DNA from 2 places in the Lentzea roselyniae genome. Region 2 is predicted to be linked to the other one. Evidence: riboswitches for the same ligand, from Rfam matches in the RefSeq annotation. Region 2 holds a riboswitch; the other holds the start of a gene.
The links. A riboswitch is a leader RNA that binds a small molecule or an ion and turns the genes downstream of it on or off. The one in region 2 is predicted to bind cobalamin.

Region 1: linked by a shared signal. The riboswitch ahead of cobN (cobaltochelatase subunit CobN) and the one ahead of ABFX45_RS17360 (FecCD family ABC transporter permease) in region 2 are both predicted to bind cobalamin.

Annotation. Positions count from the first base shown of each region.
Region 1 covers NZ_BAABBE010000024.1:24,924-32,409, forward strand. Annotated here, with positions in the region: gene ABFX45_RS33320 (MFS transporter) at 1-739, shown strand, start outside; gene ABFX45_RS33325 (precorrin-2 C(20)-methyltransferase) at 714-2,162, opposite strand; gene ABFX45_RS33330 (precorrin-8X methylmutase) at 2,159-2,779, opposite strand; gene ABFX45_RS33335 (hypothetical protein) at 2,776-3,822, opposite strand; adenosylcobalamin (AdoCbl) riboswitch at 3,849-3,990, shown strand; gene cobN (cobaltochelatase subunit CobN) at 3,999-7,486, shown strand, end outside.
Region 2 covers NZ_BAABBE010000008.1:311,542-319,027, forward strand. Annotated here, with positions in the region: gene ABFX45_RS17350 (ABC transporter substrate-binding protein) at 1-695, opposite strand, end outside; gene ABFX45_RS17355 (ABC transporter ATP-binding protein) at 692-1,432, opposite strand; gene ABFX45_RS17360 (FecCD family ABC transporter permease) at 1,432-2,454, opposite strand; cobalamin riboswitch at 2,494-2,616, opposite strand; gene ABFX45_RS17365 (hypothetical protein) at 2,609-3,115, opposite strand; gene ABFX45_RS17370 (putative T7SS-secreted protein) at 3,291-4,697, opposite strand; gene ABFX45_RS17375 (hypothetical protein) at 4,694-5,209, opposite strand; gene ABFX45_RS17380 (SseB family protein) at 5,206-5,589, opposite strand; gene ABFX45_RS17385 (YciI family protein) at 5,788-6,207, shown strand; gene ABFX45_RS17390 (3-isopropylmalate dehydrogenase) at 6,275-7,312, opposite strand.

The DNA of each region.
Region 1 (7,486 bases), on a different contig from region 2:
CGGTCCTCCACTGGGCGGTGCGCTCGTCGCGGTGCTCGGCCCGGTCGTCACCGTCCTCGCCAACGCGCTCAGCTACCTGCTGTCCGCGCTCGGGATCCTGCGCCTGCGGGGCAGTGACGTCGCCGCACCCGCAGCAACACGGGAATCCGGCTTTCTGGCGGGCTGGCGGTTCATCGTCGGCGACCGCGCGCTGCGGCGGCTGTTCCTCAACGCGATCCTGGTGAGCGGCCTGATCATGGCGACCGTGCCGGTGCTGTCCGTGTTGCTGCTCGGCCAGTACCACTACCCCGCCTGGCAGTACGGTCTGGCGTTCGGCCTGCCGGCACTCGGCGGCTTCGCCGGTGCCCGTCTTTCCGCCCGGCTCTCCGCCCGCTACGGCCGGCACCGGGTGATGATCGTCTCCGGCTGGTCGCGCTCGTTCTTCCCGCTCGGGCTGGCGCTGGTCCAGCCCGGCCTGCCCGGACTCCTCACCGTGATCGTCGTCGAGGGCCTGCTGATCACGTGCATGGGCGTGTTCAACCCGATCCTCGCGACAGAACGCCTGCGCCGCACTCCCGCGGACCGCGTCGCGCAGGTGCTCACGACGTGGAGCGTCAGCAGCAAACTCCTTCAGGCCGCCCTGATGGTGATCTGGGGCGGCCTGGCGACACTCACCAGCCCGCTCACCGCGATCACCCTCTCGGGACTGTTCCTGCTCGCGACCCCGTTGCTGCTCAGGACGGGTAGCGGCGCGGCGTGAACACCACGCCCGCGTCCGTCACGACTGTCTGCGACGAGCCGATGATCAGCAGGCAGCGCATGTCGATCGTGTACGGGTCGAGGGTCTTCAGCGTGGCGACGCGGATCTCCTCCTCGGGGCCGCCCACGTCGCGGCCGACCACCACCGGGGTGTCCGGGGCGCGGTGCCGGAGCAGCAGGTCGCGCATCTCGTGGACCTGGTGCGTGCGGGCCTTGGACGCCGGGTTGTAGATGGCGATGACGAGGTCGGCCTTGGCGGCGGCGGTGAGGCGTTCGGCGATGACGTCCCACGGCTTGAGGCGGTCGCTCAGCGAGATGACCGCGTAGTCGTGCCCGAGCGGCGCGCCCGCCTTGGCCGCCACGGCGTTCGCGGCGGTGACTCCGGGGATGATCCTGACCGGCACGTCCGGTTGTTCGGCGGCTGCTTCAAGAACCGCCGTGGCCATCGCGAAGACGCCGGGGTCGCCCGACGACACCACCGCGACCCGCCTGCCCTGGCGCGCCAGGTCCAGGGCGAAGGCGGCGCGTTCCGACTCGACCTGGTTGTGGGAGGCGTGCTTGGTCTGGCCGGGCCGGTCGGGGACGCGGTTGAGGTAGGTGGTGTAGCCGACGAGCTCGTCGGCGGCTTCCAGCTCCTGGCGGGCTTCCGGCGTCAGCCAGGCGGTGGCGCCGGGGCCCAGGCCCACGACGGTCACCTCGCCCTTGCGCGCCTTGGGCTTGGAGTGACTGGGCAGCAGCGCCAGCGAGAAGTACGGGACGGTGTCCGGGTCCACGTCGGCGAGCGGCGAGGTCTTCTGCCGGCCCGTGGTGGCGCGCTCGACGTACCAGGCGTTGCCGAGCCGGCCGGAGGCTTCGAGGGCTGCCTTGACGTTGCCGAAGGTGCGGCCCAGCTTGAGGATCGCGGCCGAGTCGGTGTCGGCGAGGCGGGCTGCCAGCTCGGCCGGCGGCAGGGTGCCGGGCAGGATCGTGAGGACCTCGTCGCGTTCCACGAGCGGGGTGCCGAGGACGGCACTCGCGCCGCTGACACTCGTCACGCCGGGAACGACCTCCCACTCGTAGCGGTCGGCGAGGCGTTTGTGCATGTGCATGTAGGAGCCGTAGAAGAACGGGTCGCCCGCGGCCAGGACGACGACGTTGCGGCCGGCGTCGAGGTGAGCGGCGAGGCGGGCGGCGGCCTCCTCGTAGAACTGGTCGATCTCGCCCTGGTAGTCGTCCGTGTCCTCGGTCGTCACCGGGTAGACGAGCTGTTCGGTGATCTGACCTTCGCGGAAGTAGGGCTCCGCAATGGTTCTGGCCACTGAGCGGCCGTGGCGGGCGCTGTGGAACGCGACGACGTCGGCTTCCCCGATGAGCCGCGCGGCCTTGACCGTCACGAGTTCCGGGTCGCCAGGACCCAGGCCGACGCCGTAGAGCTTGCCCGTCATTCCTCTTCGCTCGCAATCGCGTTGATAGCTGCTGCCGTCATGGCGCTGCCGCCGCGCCGGCCGTGCACCACCAGGTACTCCAGATCCGTTGCGGCCAAAGCTTCCTTGGACTCCGCCGCGCCGATGAAGCCCACCGGGATGCCGAGGACGGCGGCAGGCCTCGGGGCGCCCTGCGCGATCAGGTCGAGCAGGTGGAACAACGCCGTCGGCGCGTTGCCGATCGCGATCACCGCGTCCTGGAAGCGGTCCGCCAGCAGTTCCAGCGCTGCCGCGCTGCGGGTGTTGCCGATGCGCTTGGCCAGCTCGGGCGTGCGCGGGTCCTGCAGGTAGCACAGGACCTCGTTGTCCGCGGGCAGCCGGCGGCGGGTCACCCCGGCCGCGACCATGTTGGCGTCGCAGAGGATGGGCGCGCCGTCGAGCAACGCGGCGTGGGCGTGCCGCACGACGTTGGGGGAGAAGGCGATGTCGTGCGTCAGGTCGGTCATGCCGCACGAGTGGATCATCCGCACGACGACCCGCGCGACGTCCTGCGGGAAGCCGGCGAGGTCCGCCTCCGCGCGAATGGTCGCGAAGGAGCGGCGGTAGATCTCCGCGCCTTCCTTGATGTACTCCGTCACCTGGTCTCCTCGTAGCCGTCGCCGGTCGCGACGAACTCGATCACATCGCCGGTGGGGCGGCCACACCGGCGTGAGCAACCCGACCAGTGGACCGGTTGGCCACGAGAAATGTCAGACCTGCTCACTAGAGTTGAAATTGGGGGAACCCCGGCCGGAGCGTGTGTGTGGTGGGCCGCGTCTACCCAAGCGCGCGCGTCGGCCCGTACGTCGCTGAGTGACTTCGCGCAGCCGGGGCGGCCGGTGCAGGCGCTCACGCCGTGCCAAGGGGAGGCCGGGTCGGTGATCAGGCCGGACGTGTCGGTACCCGCCGGCACGACGAGGCTGCGCCACGGCGTCAACCGCACCGGCACACCCGCGAGGAGATGCGCATCCAGCCGTCCCAGCGGCACACCCGGTGTGGTCGGCGAAGGTGCGACAGGCGTCACAGCCGGAGTGATCCGCGATCCGCCGGTGGCACCGAAGTGTTCGGTGATCTTCCGCACACCGCCGTCCACTTCGGACAGGCGCCAGGCGGCCCCGCGCATCTCCTGGAAGAGACGGGCGGCGGTCACGAGAGCGTCCACGGGGTCCTGAACACGCACACCCGTGTCGGTCCCTGCGAGCAGCAACACGTCGTCGACCAGCCCGAAGTCGCCGCCGAGGCCGCTGACCGACGCGCCAACCGTCACCAGGAAACGCCCGGGTAGCGAGGCCAGCGCGGGGTCCGCGCACAGGGCCGCGTCCAGCGCGTCGACCAGGGCCTGGTTGGCCTCCAGCGGCGCCGCGATGATGTTGCGGATGCGCTCGTGCGTGTCCGAAGGCAGCAGGCCTGCCGCACGCAGCCGCGCACCCAGTTCCAGACCGTCCGCGAGGCCCCTGATCTGGAGGTTCGCCCGCGAGGTCAGCTCCAGCGAGCCGGTGCCGAGTTCCAGGGCGGCGAGCCGCACGACGTCCCACTGAGCTGCCGTGAGGGTGCCGCCGGGGACCCGGATGCGCGCGAGGCCGCCGTCAGCCGCCTGGTGCAGCTCGACGGCGCCTGGGCAGGCATCCGGGTGAGTACGCATAGGTCGGACTGTAACCCGCCGGTTAGGGTGAGCCCGAACGACGAAGCGCAGGAGGAAGCCGGTGTGAATCCGGCGCGGTCCCGCCACTGTGACCAGCGAACCGCTGGGAGTCAGGAACTCCGCTTCGTCTGTCACCCGCAACCTGGGGCGAGGACCCCACGAGGGATGGAGCCTGCGTGATCCTGCTGCTGTCGACCTCCGACACCGACCTGCTGTCGGCCCGGGCGAGTGGCGCCGAGTACCGGCTCGGCAACCCCGCGCGACTGACCGTCGACGACCTGCCCGCGCTCGTCGAGGGCGTCGACCTGGTCGTGGTGCGCATCCTCGGCGGGCGGAGGATGTGGGAGGAGGGGCTCGACTGGCTGCTGGCCTGCGGGCTGCCCGTGGTGGTGCTCGGCGGTGAGCAGCAGCCGGACGCGGCGCTCATGGAGCTGTCGACGGTGCCCGGCGGTGTCTGCGCCGAGGCCCACCTCTACCTGGCGCACGGCGGGCCGGTGAACCTCACCGAGCTGCACAAGTTCCTCGAGGACACGATCCTGCTGACCGGGCACGGGTTCGCGGCGCCCGCCGCCACGCCCACGTGGGGTGTGCTGGAGCGCGAGCCCGCGCAGGACGGCCCGACGGTCGCGGTGCTCTACTACCGGGCGCATCACGTCGCGGGGAACACGGCGTTCGTGCACGCGTTGTGCGACGCGATCGAGGCCAAGGGCGGGAAGCCGCTGCCGGTCTACTGCTCGTCGCTGCGCACCGCCGAGCCCGAGCTGCTGGAGACGCTGGGGCAGGCCGACGCGCTCATCGTGACGGTGCTGGCGGCCGGTGGCACGAACCCCGCCAAGGCGAGCGCAGGCGGGGACGACGACGCGTGGGACGTCGGGGCGCTGGCGGCGCTGGACGTGCCGATCCTGCAGGGGTTGTGCCTGACGTCGAGCCGCGAGTCGTGGGACTCCAACGACGATGGACTGTCCCCTTTGGACACCGCGACGCAGGTGGCGATCCCGGAGTTCGACGGCCGGATCATCACGGTTCCGTTCTCGTTCAAGGAGATCGACTCCGACGGCCTCACCGTCTACGTGGCGGATCCCGAGCGGGCGCTGCGCGTCGCCGGCATCGCGGTCAGGCACGCGCGGCTGCGGCACGTCCCGGTCGGTGAGCGCAAGATCGCGGTGATGCTGTCGGCGTACCCGACCAAGCACTCCAGGATCGGCAACGCGGTCGGTCTCGACACGCCCGCCTCGACCGTACGGTTGCTGAAGGCCATGCGGGAGCACGGCTACGACATCGGCACCGAGCTGCCGGGCGTCGACGAGCAGGACGGCGACGCGTTGATCCACGCGTTGATCGCCGCCGGTGGGCAGGACGCGGACTGGCTCACGCAGGAGCAGTTCGAGAGCAACCCCGTGCGCATCGCCGCGGCGGAGTACCGGGAGTTCTACGAGACGCTGCCCGAGGACTTCCGCGAGTCGATGCAGGAGCACTGGGGCGACGCGCCCGGCTCGCTGTTCGTCGACCACTCGCGGTCCAAGGACGGCGAGATCGTGCTGGCGGCGCTGGAGTCCGGCAACGTGGTCGTGATCGTCCAGCCGCCCCGCGGGTTCGGTGAGAACCCGATCGCGATCTACCACGACCCGGACCTGCCGCCGTCGCACCACTACCTCGCGGCCTACCGGTGGATCGAGTCGAGGTTCGGCGCGGACGCCGTGGTGCACGTCGGCAAGCACGGCAACCTGGAGTGGTTGCCGGGCAAGACCGTCGGCATGTCGGCGTCCTGCGGCACGGACGCGGCGCTGGGCGATCTGCCGCTGGTGTACCCGTTCCTCGTCAACGACCCCGGTGAGGGCACGCAGGCGAAGCGGCGCGCGCACGCCACGCTGGTCGACCACCTCGTACCGCCGATGGCCCGCGCCGACAGCTACGGCGACATCGCGCGGCTGGAGCAGCTGCTCGACGAGTACGGCAACATCTCCGCGATGGACCCGGCCAAGCTGCCGGCGATCCGGGCGCAGATCTGGACGCTGATCCAGGCCGCGAAGCTCGACCACGACCTCGGCCTGGACGACCGGCCGCACGACGCGGAGTTCGACGAGTTCCTGCTGCACGTCGACGGCTGGCTGTGCGAGGTCAAGGACGTCCAGATCCGCGACGGCCTGCACGTCCTCGGCGAGGCGCCGACCGGTTCGGTGCGGGTCAACCTCGTGCTCGCGATGCTGCAGGCACGTCAGATGTGGGGCGGCCAGGTCGCCGCGCTGCCGGGCCTGCGCGAAGCACTCGGACTCACCACGACGACCCGCGAAGACGTCGACGCCGTCGAGGAACAGGCTCGCGCGCTCGTCCAGGCCATGGAAGACGCGGGCTGGGACGCTTCCGTGGCACGGACTCTGCACGAGTCGGCCGACGTGCAGAAGATCCTGGAGTTCGCCGCCGTCGAGGTCGTGCCCCGGTTGGCGCGCACCACGGACGAGATGACGAACGTGCTGCACGCGCTGGACGGCGGCTACATCCCGGCCGGTCCGTCGGGCTCTCCGTTGCGCGGCCTGGTGAACGTGCTGCCGACCGGCCGCAACTTCTACTCGGTCGACCCGAAGGCCATCCCGTCGCGCCTCGCGTGGGAGACCGGTCAGGCGATGGCCGACTCGCTGCTCGCCCGGTACCGCGAGGAGAACGACGGCGAGTGGCCGCCCTCGGTCGGCCTGTCGGTGTGGGGCACGTCGGCGATGCGCACGGCCGGCGACGACATCGCCGAGGTGTTCGCGCTGCTGGGCGTGCGGCCGGTGTGGGACGACCAGTCCCGCCGCGTCACGGGCCTCGAGGTCATCCCGCTGGAGGAGCTGGACAGGCCGCGCGTCGACGTCACGGTCCGGATCTCCGGGTTCTTCCGCGACGCCTTCCCGCATGTCGTGTCCCTTTTGGACGATGCCGTGCAGCTGGTGGCGTCACTGGACGAGCCGGCGGACCGGAACTTCGTGCGGGCGCACATGGTCGCGGACCTGGCGGAGCACGGCGACGAGCGCAGGGCTACGCTGCGGATCTTCGGCTCCAAGCCGGGCGCGTACGGCGCGGGCGTGCTGCCGTTGATCGACAGCCGCAACTGGCGCGACTCGTCCGACATCGCCGAGGTCTACGCGGTGTGGGGCGGCTACGCCTACGGACGCGGCGTCGACGGTGTTGCCGCGCGCGAGGACATGGAGTCGGCATACCGGCGGATCGCGGTGGCGGCCAAGAACATCGACACCCGCGAGCACGACATCGCCGACTCGGACGACTACTTCCAGTACCACGGCGGCATGGTCACGATGGTGAAGGCGCTGACGGGCAAGGCACCCGCGGCGTACGTCGGTGACAGCACGCGCCCGGAGGCGGTGCGCACGCGGACCCTGACCGAGGAGACCTCACGCATCTTCCGCGCCCGCGTGGTGAACCCGCGCTGGGTCGGGGCGATGCGGCAGCACGGGTACAAGGGCGCGTTCGAGCTGCAGGCGACGGTCGAGTACCTGTTCGGGTACGACGCCACGACCGGTGTCGTCGCGGACTGGATGTACGAGAAGCTGACCGAGACCTATGTGCTCGACCCGGAGACCCGCAAGTTCCTGCAGGCCTCGAACCCGTGGGCGTTGCACGGCATCGCCGAGCGGCTGCTGGAGGCGGCGGAGCGCAAGATGTGGGAGCA
Region 2 (7,486 bases):
GCCTTGCCGATGACGTCCTGCGGCGCGGCGTTCTTGCCGGACGTGAACGGCTGGTCCTGGCCGCTGTCGTAGAGGAACACCTTCGGGCGCGGCTTGCCCGCCATCAGCTTGCCCGCGTTCTCGATCTGCTGCTGGTAGCCCTTGATGAGCTCCTCGGCCTCGGCCTCGACGCGGAAGATCTTCCCGAGGTTGCGCAGGTCCGTGTACAGCGCGTCGAGGGCGGGCATGATGCCGCGCTGCTTGCCGGCGCCGTTGCGGCACGCCTCGGTGAGCAGGTAGCTCGGGATCCCGAGCTGCTTCAGGGCGTCCGGGGTGAAGCCGGTGCTCTCGCTGAAGCCGTAGCTCCAGCCCGCGAAGACGAGGTCGGCGTTGGCGCCCTGCACGACCTCCTTGGAGATCTTGTCGGCGAGCTTGCGCGTGCTGTCGAAGTCGGCCTTCCACGGCGAGGTCTGCAGGTCCACCCTGTTGTTGCCGTCCACGACGTAGCCGGCCATGCGGTCCTTCAGCCCCAGCGCGAACATCAGCTCGGTGATGCCGGTGTCGTTGGTGACCACTTTGGACGGCACCTTGTCGAACGTGACCTGCTGGCCGCAGTTCGTGATGGTCACCGGGTCCGACTTCGAGGCGTCCTGCGCGACCGTGGCACCGCAGCCGGAGACGAGCAGCAGGGCGGCTGTGGCGAGGGCGGTTCTCAAGGGATGACCTCCTGGTCGAACAGGAGCTGGGGAACTCCCGTGGTGGGGTGTCGGACGACGTGTGCCGTGACGTGGAAAACCTTGGCGATCAGTTCGGGCACGAGGACCTCCTCGGGCGTGCCGTGCGCGACGACGCGGCCTTCTTCGAGCACGTACAGACGGTCGCAGTAGGACGCGGCGAGGTTCAGGTCGTGCAGGACGGTGAGAACCGTGACGCCGAGGCCGCGTGCGAGTGCGAGGACGTCGAGCTGGTGCCGGATGTCGAGGTGGTTGGTCGGCTCGTCCAGCACGAGCACGCGTGGCTCCTGTGCGACGGCACGCGCGATGAGCACGCGCTGGCGTTCACCGCCGGAGAGGCTGAGGAAACCCCGGCCCGCCAGATGCGAGACGTCCACTGTGGCCAGTGCGTCGGCGACGATGCGGCGGTCCGCCTCCGGATCGCGGTCGTGCGGCAGACGGCCCATCTCCACCACCTCGGCCACCGTGAAGTCGAACTCGACCTGTGACTCCTGGGTGAGCGCGGCGAGGTCGCGGGCGATCTTCTGTCGCTTGTGGACGCTCTCGCCGTCGAGCAGGACGATGCCGGCGTGCGGTTTCAGGGCGCGGTAGACGCAACGCAGCGTCGTGGACTTGCCGCTGCCGTTCGGCCCGACGATGCCGACGACCTCGTTCGAGGCGTGCAGCGAGATGTCCTCGATGATGTTCTGGACGGTGACACCGGTGAGCTCGACGCGCATCAGCGCCCTCCGAACACGTACGCCCTGCGGCGCATCAGGAAGATGAAACACGGCACACCGAGGGCGGCGGTGATGACGCCGAGCGGCAGTTCCTCCGGCGCCGCGAGCATGCGTGCGGCCACGTCCACCCACACCAGGAAGCTCGCGCCGGCGAGTGGCGCGAGGGCCAGCACCTTGCGGTGATCGGCGCCCACGACCATGCGGGTGAGGTGCGGCAGCATCAGGCCGACGAAGCCGACCGCGCCGCTGACGGCCACCAGCACGCCGGTGATGGCCGCGGTGACGACGAACAGGTGCGTGCGGAACCGGTTGACCTCGATGCCGAGCGTGGTCGCGGTCTCGTCGCCCATCGCCAGCGCGTTGAGCTGCCGCGCCCTGGTCGTCAGGTAGACGATCCCGGCCGCGGTCACGGCCGTGGCGACCGGCAGAGACTGCCAGTTGGCCCCGCCGAGGCTGCCGAGCAACCAGAACATGGCCGCCCGCGCCGCCTCACCGCGCGGCGCCTGGAACACCAGCAGCATGGCGACGGCCGAGAAGCCGTACGCGAGCGCGGTTCCGGTCAGCACCAGCCGCAACGGCGTGAGCCCCCGGCTCGACCGCGCGGTGATGTACACCAGCGCCGTGGCACCGAGCCCCGTCAGGAACGCTCCGGCCGAGAGCGCGTAGACACCGAGACCGGAGAGCACGCCAAGCGTCGCCACCGCCGTCGCGCCGACGCTGGCTCCGGACGAGATGCCGAGCACGTACGGGTCGGCGAGCGCGTTGCGGACCATGGCCTGGATCGCGACGCCGACCGTGCTGAGGCCGGCGCCGACCACCGCGGCCAGCAGCACACGAGGCAGCCGGATGTCCCAGACGATGTGGTACTGCCCGGCGAGGTCGGCGGGGACCGTGCCGCCGGTCAGCGCCGCCCACAGCAGTTCGAGGGTGACGTCGAACGGTACGGAGACGGGGCCGAGCGCCACACCCGCGACGATGCTGACGGCGAGCACGCCGACGAGCGCGCTGATCTTCCCGATCACATGTTCCCTTCCCGCAGTCCACGGCAGGAGTCGGAGTTCCTCTGCAGCCGTGTGCGGGTGTTCGGGCTCGCCCCTGGTGGGGCCTACCGTTGCGGGTCAGCGCCGGACTTCGACCGGACTTCCCCCGTGCACGACGCTCGTACTCTAACCCGAGCTACAAGGCGCCTTCCGCACCGAAGCCCGGCTCGAAGCGGCGGAAGTACTCCATGCAGTTCGCCATCTGGTGCTCGACGAGGCCGAACTTCGGGGTGTCGTGCGGTTCCAGCATCGCGAGCACGTCGACGGACTCGGTCGCCTTCTCGCCTGGGACGAGGATCTCGGCGCGATCGCCGGGGAAGACGGAGACCTTGTGGCCGACGTGCCACACATCCCGCCTGGATCCCTTGACCAGCACCTTCCACGGCGGGTTGTACTGCTCCAGGTCCTCCAGCTCGTTGCGGATCGAGAGCAGGGCGCTGAACACGGAGTCACCGGTGGACATCTTGCGGCCGAAGGGGCCGTAGAGAGCCATCTTGATCTCTTTCGCGGTGACCGCCTGCCACACGACGCGGCCCACCCAGACCTGTTCCCTGCCCGACTCCGGATCCTTGCCGTGGAGCGGGACGTCGCGCGAGATCGCCGGGAACTCACCGTCCTTGGTCCACTCCGGAAGCTCCTCCACCGGCTGCTGCCGCGGAGGCACCGGCCGGGGTGGTGGCGGCGGAACGGGTGGCCTCATCGCGCGTGGCGGTTGCGGCGGCGGTGGCATCTGGCGCTGCGGACGCATCGGGTGCTGGGGACGCATCGGCGGCTGTTGGGGGTGCATTGGGGCAGAACTCCTGTTGGTCGCCGTGACGTCAGCTGTGCTTGGCCATGATGTCGCGCATCTGCTGCCGATAACTGTTCATCAGCTCCTGCTGCGCGGACTTCTCCCCCGGTGGGAGATCGGGCAGCCTGGAGTCGATCTCCCGGACCAGGTCCTGCAGCCGGAAGTACTGGCTCTTGGAGGGTTCCGGCAACTGCTCCGGTTCCCTGACCCTGGGCTGCTCGTCCGGCTCGCGTTTCGGTTCCTCCGCGGGAGGGTCCGGCTCCCGCTGCGGCTCTGGCTCGCGGTCGTGCGGCACGGGATCGTCCGGATCGGTGCGCTGCGGACCGAACGGCTCGTCGGGGTGCGGGTTGTTGTAGTCCGGTGTGTGCGACGGCGGCTCGTAGTCCGCCCGGTGCCACGGCGGGAGCCCGTCGTCGACGTGCTTGCCGACCTGCGTGCCCATCTGCTCGGCCGCTTCGCGCGCGGACATCTCGGCTGTCTCTCGCAGCACCGCCTTCTCCGCCGTGCCGGCCAGCCCGGCGCCGCCGGTCGCGATGCCGAGACCGACGTCGCCGACCAGCTGACCGAACGCCGCGAACGGGTCCTTCTTCCACTGTTCGACGTTGAGGATGCCCTTGACGGCCTCGGTCGGATGCGTGGCCATGTGGACCATGCCCGCGGCCTGCTGCATCAGGTGGGCCGCGTAGTCGCCGGGGTGGGCCACGTTGTAGGGGTCGAGCGGGTTCATCACCCGCGCCACCTTGACCAGGCCGAGCACGGCCTGGCCCATACCGGAGTGCACCGACACGACCTGGTCCACGGTCTTCTCGATGCTGTCCTCGATCGAGGCACCGAGCTTGGAGAGGAACCCCGGTTCCTCGGGAGCCTTGTCCTTCGCCCTGGTGACGACGGCGGCCGCCTCAGCGGCCGCACTGCGCAGGGCGTTGCGCGCGTCGGCGAGCATCCGCTCGGCGGCCTCCCGCTGGGCCTTGCCGGGATCGTTGAACGGGGCGAGCGGTGCGGGCGCCGAGTCACCGCTGACCTGTGCGGCCATGAACGCCTTCTCGAACTGCGACGCCGCAGCGTCGTACTGGCGCTCGGCGTCCTTGGTGACCTTCTTCGCCTCGTTGTGGAGACGGATCGCCTCCGCGGCTTCGCGTTGCGCGCGCTCGACCGCGCCTTTGTAGGTCGTCAGCGCCTCCACGACGGGCCCGAACGCCTCGGCGGCGTCCCGCCACTTCGGCGTCTCCTTGGCGAAGTACTGCTGGAACTTCTCCGCCGCCGCACCCGTCCAGTGGCCGACGTCCAGTTTGGACAGACCGCCGTACGCCTCCTGACAGGCGGTGCCGAGCTTGCGCAGCCCGCTCGCGGTCTCGTCGAGAGTCGCGACGTCGCCGGGGACGAGCTCCTTCGGGTCGTCGGTGTCGCCGAGCTCACTGCGCCCGAACCAGCTCACGCGCGATCACCGGCCTTCTTGAACGACGTCTCCTCACCGGTGACGTCCTCGACCGCCGAGTCCCACGAGTTCTCGAGGCCCTTCGCGGCCTTGTCCCACTCCTTCTCCATCGAGGTCAACTGCGTGTACGGCTTGCCGAGCTCCTCCCAGGACTGCCTGGTCGGGTCCACCTGTGAGCCGGGGTCGCCGAGCAGCAGCTGGAAACCCTGCTTGAGCTTGTCCTCGGCCTGCTCGTACACGCTGCGCGTGTCGCTGAGCGCCGAGACCATCTCGGTGCCTTCCTCGACGAGGTGCCGCACTCCCCACTTCCAGCGGTCGAAGAACTCCTCCAGCGCCTCGGCGAGCACCTCGTCACCGCACTCGTCCTGGCTGGGGCAGAGGAACCCGAGGCTGGTGGTGCTGGCCATCAGGTGGCCGCCGTCGGGCGCGAACTCCTTCAACGCCGCGACCGTGTCGTTGACGCCCTTGATCGCCTGACCCATCGCGCCGAGGTCGACGCCGAACCCGGTCACGCGTCCACCGCCAGCTCGTCGGCGACGATGCCGCGCACCGGCGGCAGGCTCATCATGTGCTCGGCCCCGTTGTCGAACACGACACCGGTGTTCCTCGGCAACGCGGGCAGGTAGTGGTCGAGCAACCGTTCGCCCGTGACCGCCAGGTAGTGGGCCTCGGTGCTCTCGCCCCTGGCCGCGAGGTGCTCCTGCAACCGCTCGGGGCTCGAGAACGCGGCGAGCCAGTTCAGTCCCTCGATGGAGACGACCGGCAGGGACAGCGGGTCGATCCGCTGCAGGTAGACCGTGCTCTCCCGGAAGGCCCGCAGGAACGCCTCCGGGTTTCCCCCACCCTCGCGGTAGCGCCGCGCGTGCGCCACCGCCTCGTTTTCGTCGTGCATGCCTCTCCCGTTCCACCAATCCCCCCAGATCGGCAGCGCCGTACGTTACCGGCGGCTCACTGTCCGTGCCTGAGCAGTCGATCAACTGAGGTCCGCGTCACTTCGGGAAAAAGATCCGGGGTCGTGTCGATCCGGCGGCAGACCCGTTCGACCTCGGGATGTCAGGCACCGCAACACCGCGGAACAGGGAGACACACCATGAAGTTCATGCTGATCTGGCGCGCGACCGACGAGGCCTTCGCGAACCTGGGCGACGTCGACTTCGACAAGATGCTGGAGACGGTCGGCCGCTTCAACGACGAGATGATCCGCGCCGGCGTCCTGCTCTCCGCGGAGGGCCTGGCCGATGCCTCAGAGGGCGTGGTCGTCGACTTCTCCAGCGAGCCGCCGGTCGTGACGGACGGCCCGTACGGCGAGACCAAGGAGCTGTTCAACGGCTTCTACATCATCAACGTCGCTTCCAAGGAGGAGGCGATCGAGTGGGCCAGGCGCGCGCCGATCACCGGTCCCGGCTTCAAGACCGAGATCCGCCGAGTCCCCACGATCGACGAGTTCCCCCAGGACAACCCGTGGATCCAGAAGGAGCGCGCGTGGCGTGAGCGCACCGGTCAGCTCTGACCCGCGCTGAAGAACGCCGAAGCCCGGCCGGAGAACTCCGGCCGGGCTTCAAAACGTCTGCGAGAACTCAGCCCGTGCGCACGTTCGACGACACGAGCGCCGCGAGCCTGTCACCGATCGCGTAGGTCGCGCCCGGCGACTGGTGGTCGCGCGTCGCCAGGTCGAACGCCACGGAGGCCTCGATCCGGCGCGACGCCTCGTGCTCGCCGAGGTGGTCGAGCAGCAGCGCCACGGACAGCACCGCGGCGGTCGGGTCCGCGATGCCCTGGCCCGCGATGTCCGGTGCCGAGCCGTGCACGGGCTCGAACATCGACGGGTTGCGGCGCGTCACGTCCAGGTTGCCCGACGCGGCCAGGCCGATTCCGCCCGTCACGGCGGCGGCGAGGTCGGTCAGGATGTCGCCGAACAGGTTGTCCGTCACGATCACGTCGTAACGGCCCGGGTCGGTGACCATGTGGATCGTGGCCGCGTCGACGTGCTGGTATGCCACGGTCACGTCCGGGTGCTGCAGCGAGACCTCCTCCACGACGCGCGACCACAGCGAGCCGGCGTGCGTGAGGACGTTCGTCTTGTGCACCAGCGTCAGATGGCGACGCTGACGAACCGACGCGCGGGCGAAGGCGTCGCGGACGACGCGCTCCACACCGAACGACGTGTTGAGCGAGACCTCGGTGGCGATCTCGTGCGGGGTGTCCTTGCGCAGCAAGCCACCGTTGCCCGCGTACGGACCCTCGGTGCCCTCGCGGACCACCACCATGTCGATCTCCGGCGGGTCCGCGAGCGGGCTGCGGACACCGGGGTAGAGACGAGCGGGGCGGAGGTTCACGTGGTGGTCGAGTTCGAAGCGCAGCCGCAGCAGCAGCCCGCGCTCCAGAATTCCGCTCGGCACCGACGGGTCGCCCACCGCGCCGAGCAGGATCGCGTCGTGCTGGCGAAGCTCTCCCAGCACCGACTCGGGCAACAACTCTCCCGTGGCGTGCCAGCGCGCCGCGCCGAGGTCGTAGCGAGTGATCTCGGCCGCCGGAACGACCTCGTTGAGGACCTTCAGGGCCTCAGCGATGACCTCGGGCCCGATCCCGTCTCCTGGGATCACTGCGAGCCGCATCCACACACCTCCCAGGTGTCCGTCCCCAATTAGTGGGACTACTTTCCTTCGCGAAAGGCTACCGGCATCACGGCCACTCGCCGCATGTCGGACACCCCTTCGGGGTGTTGTCTCCCGTACTGCGGGACACCCACACGGCCCATTCCGCACTTTCGGGTGTCACTCGATCGCAGG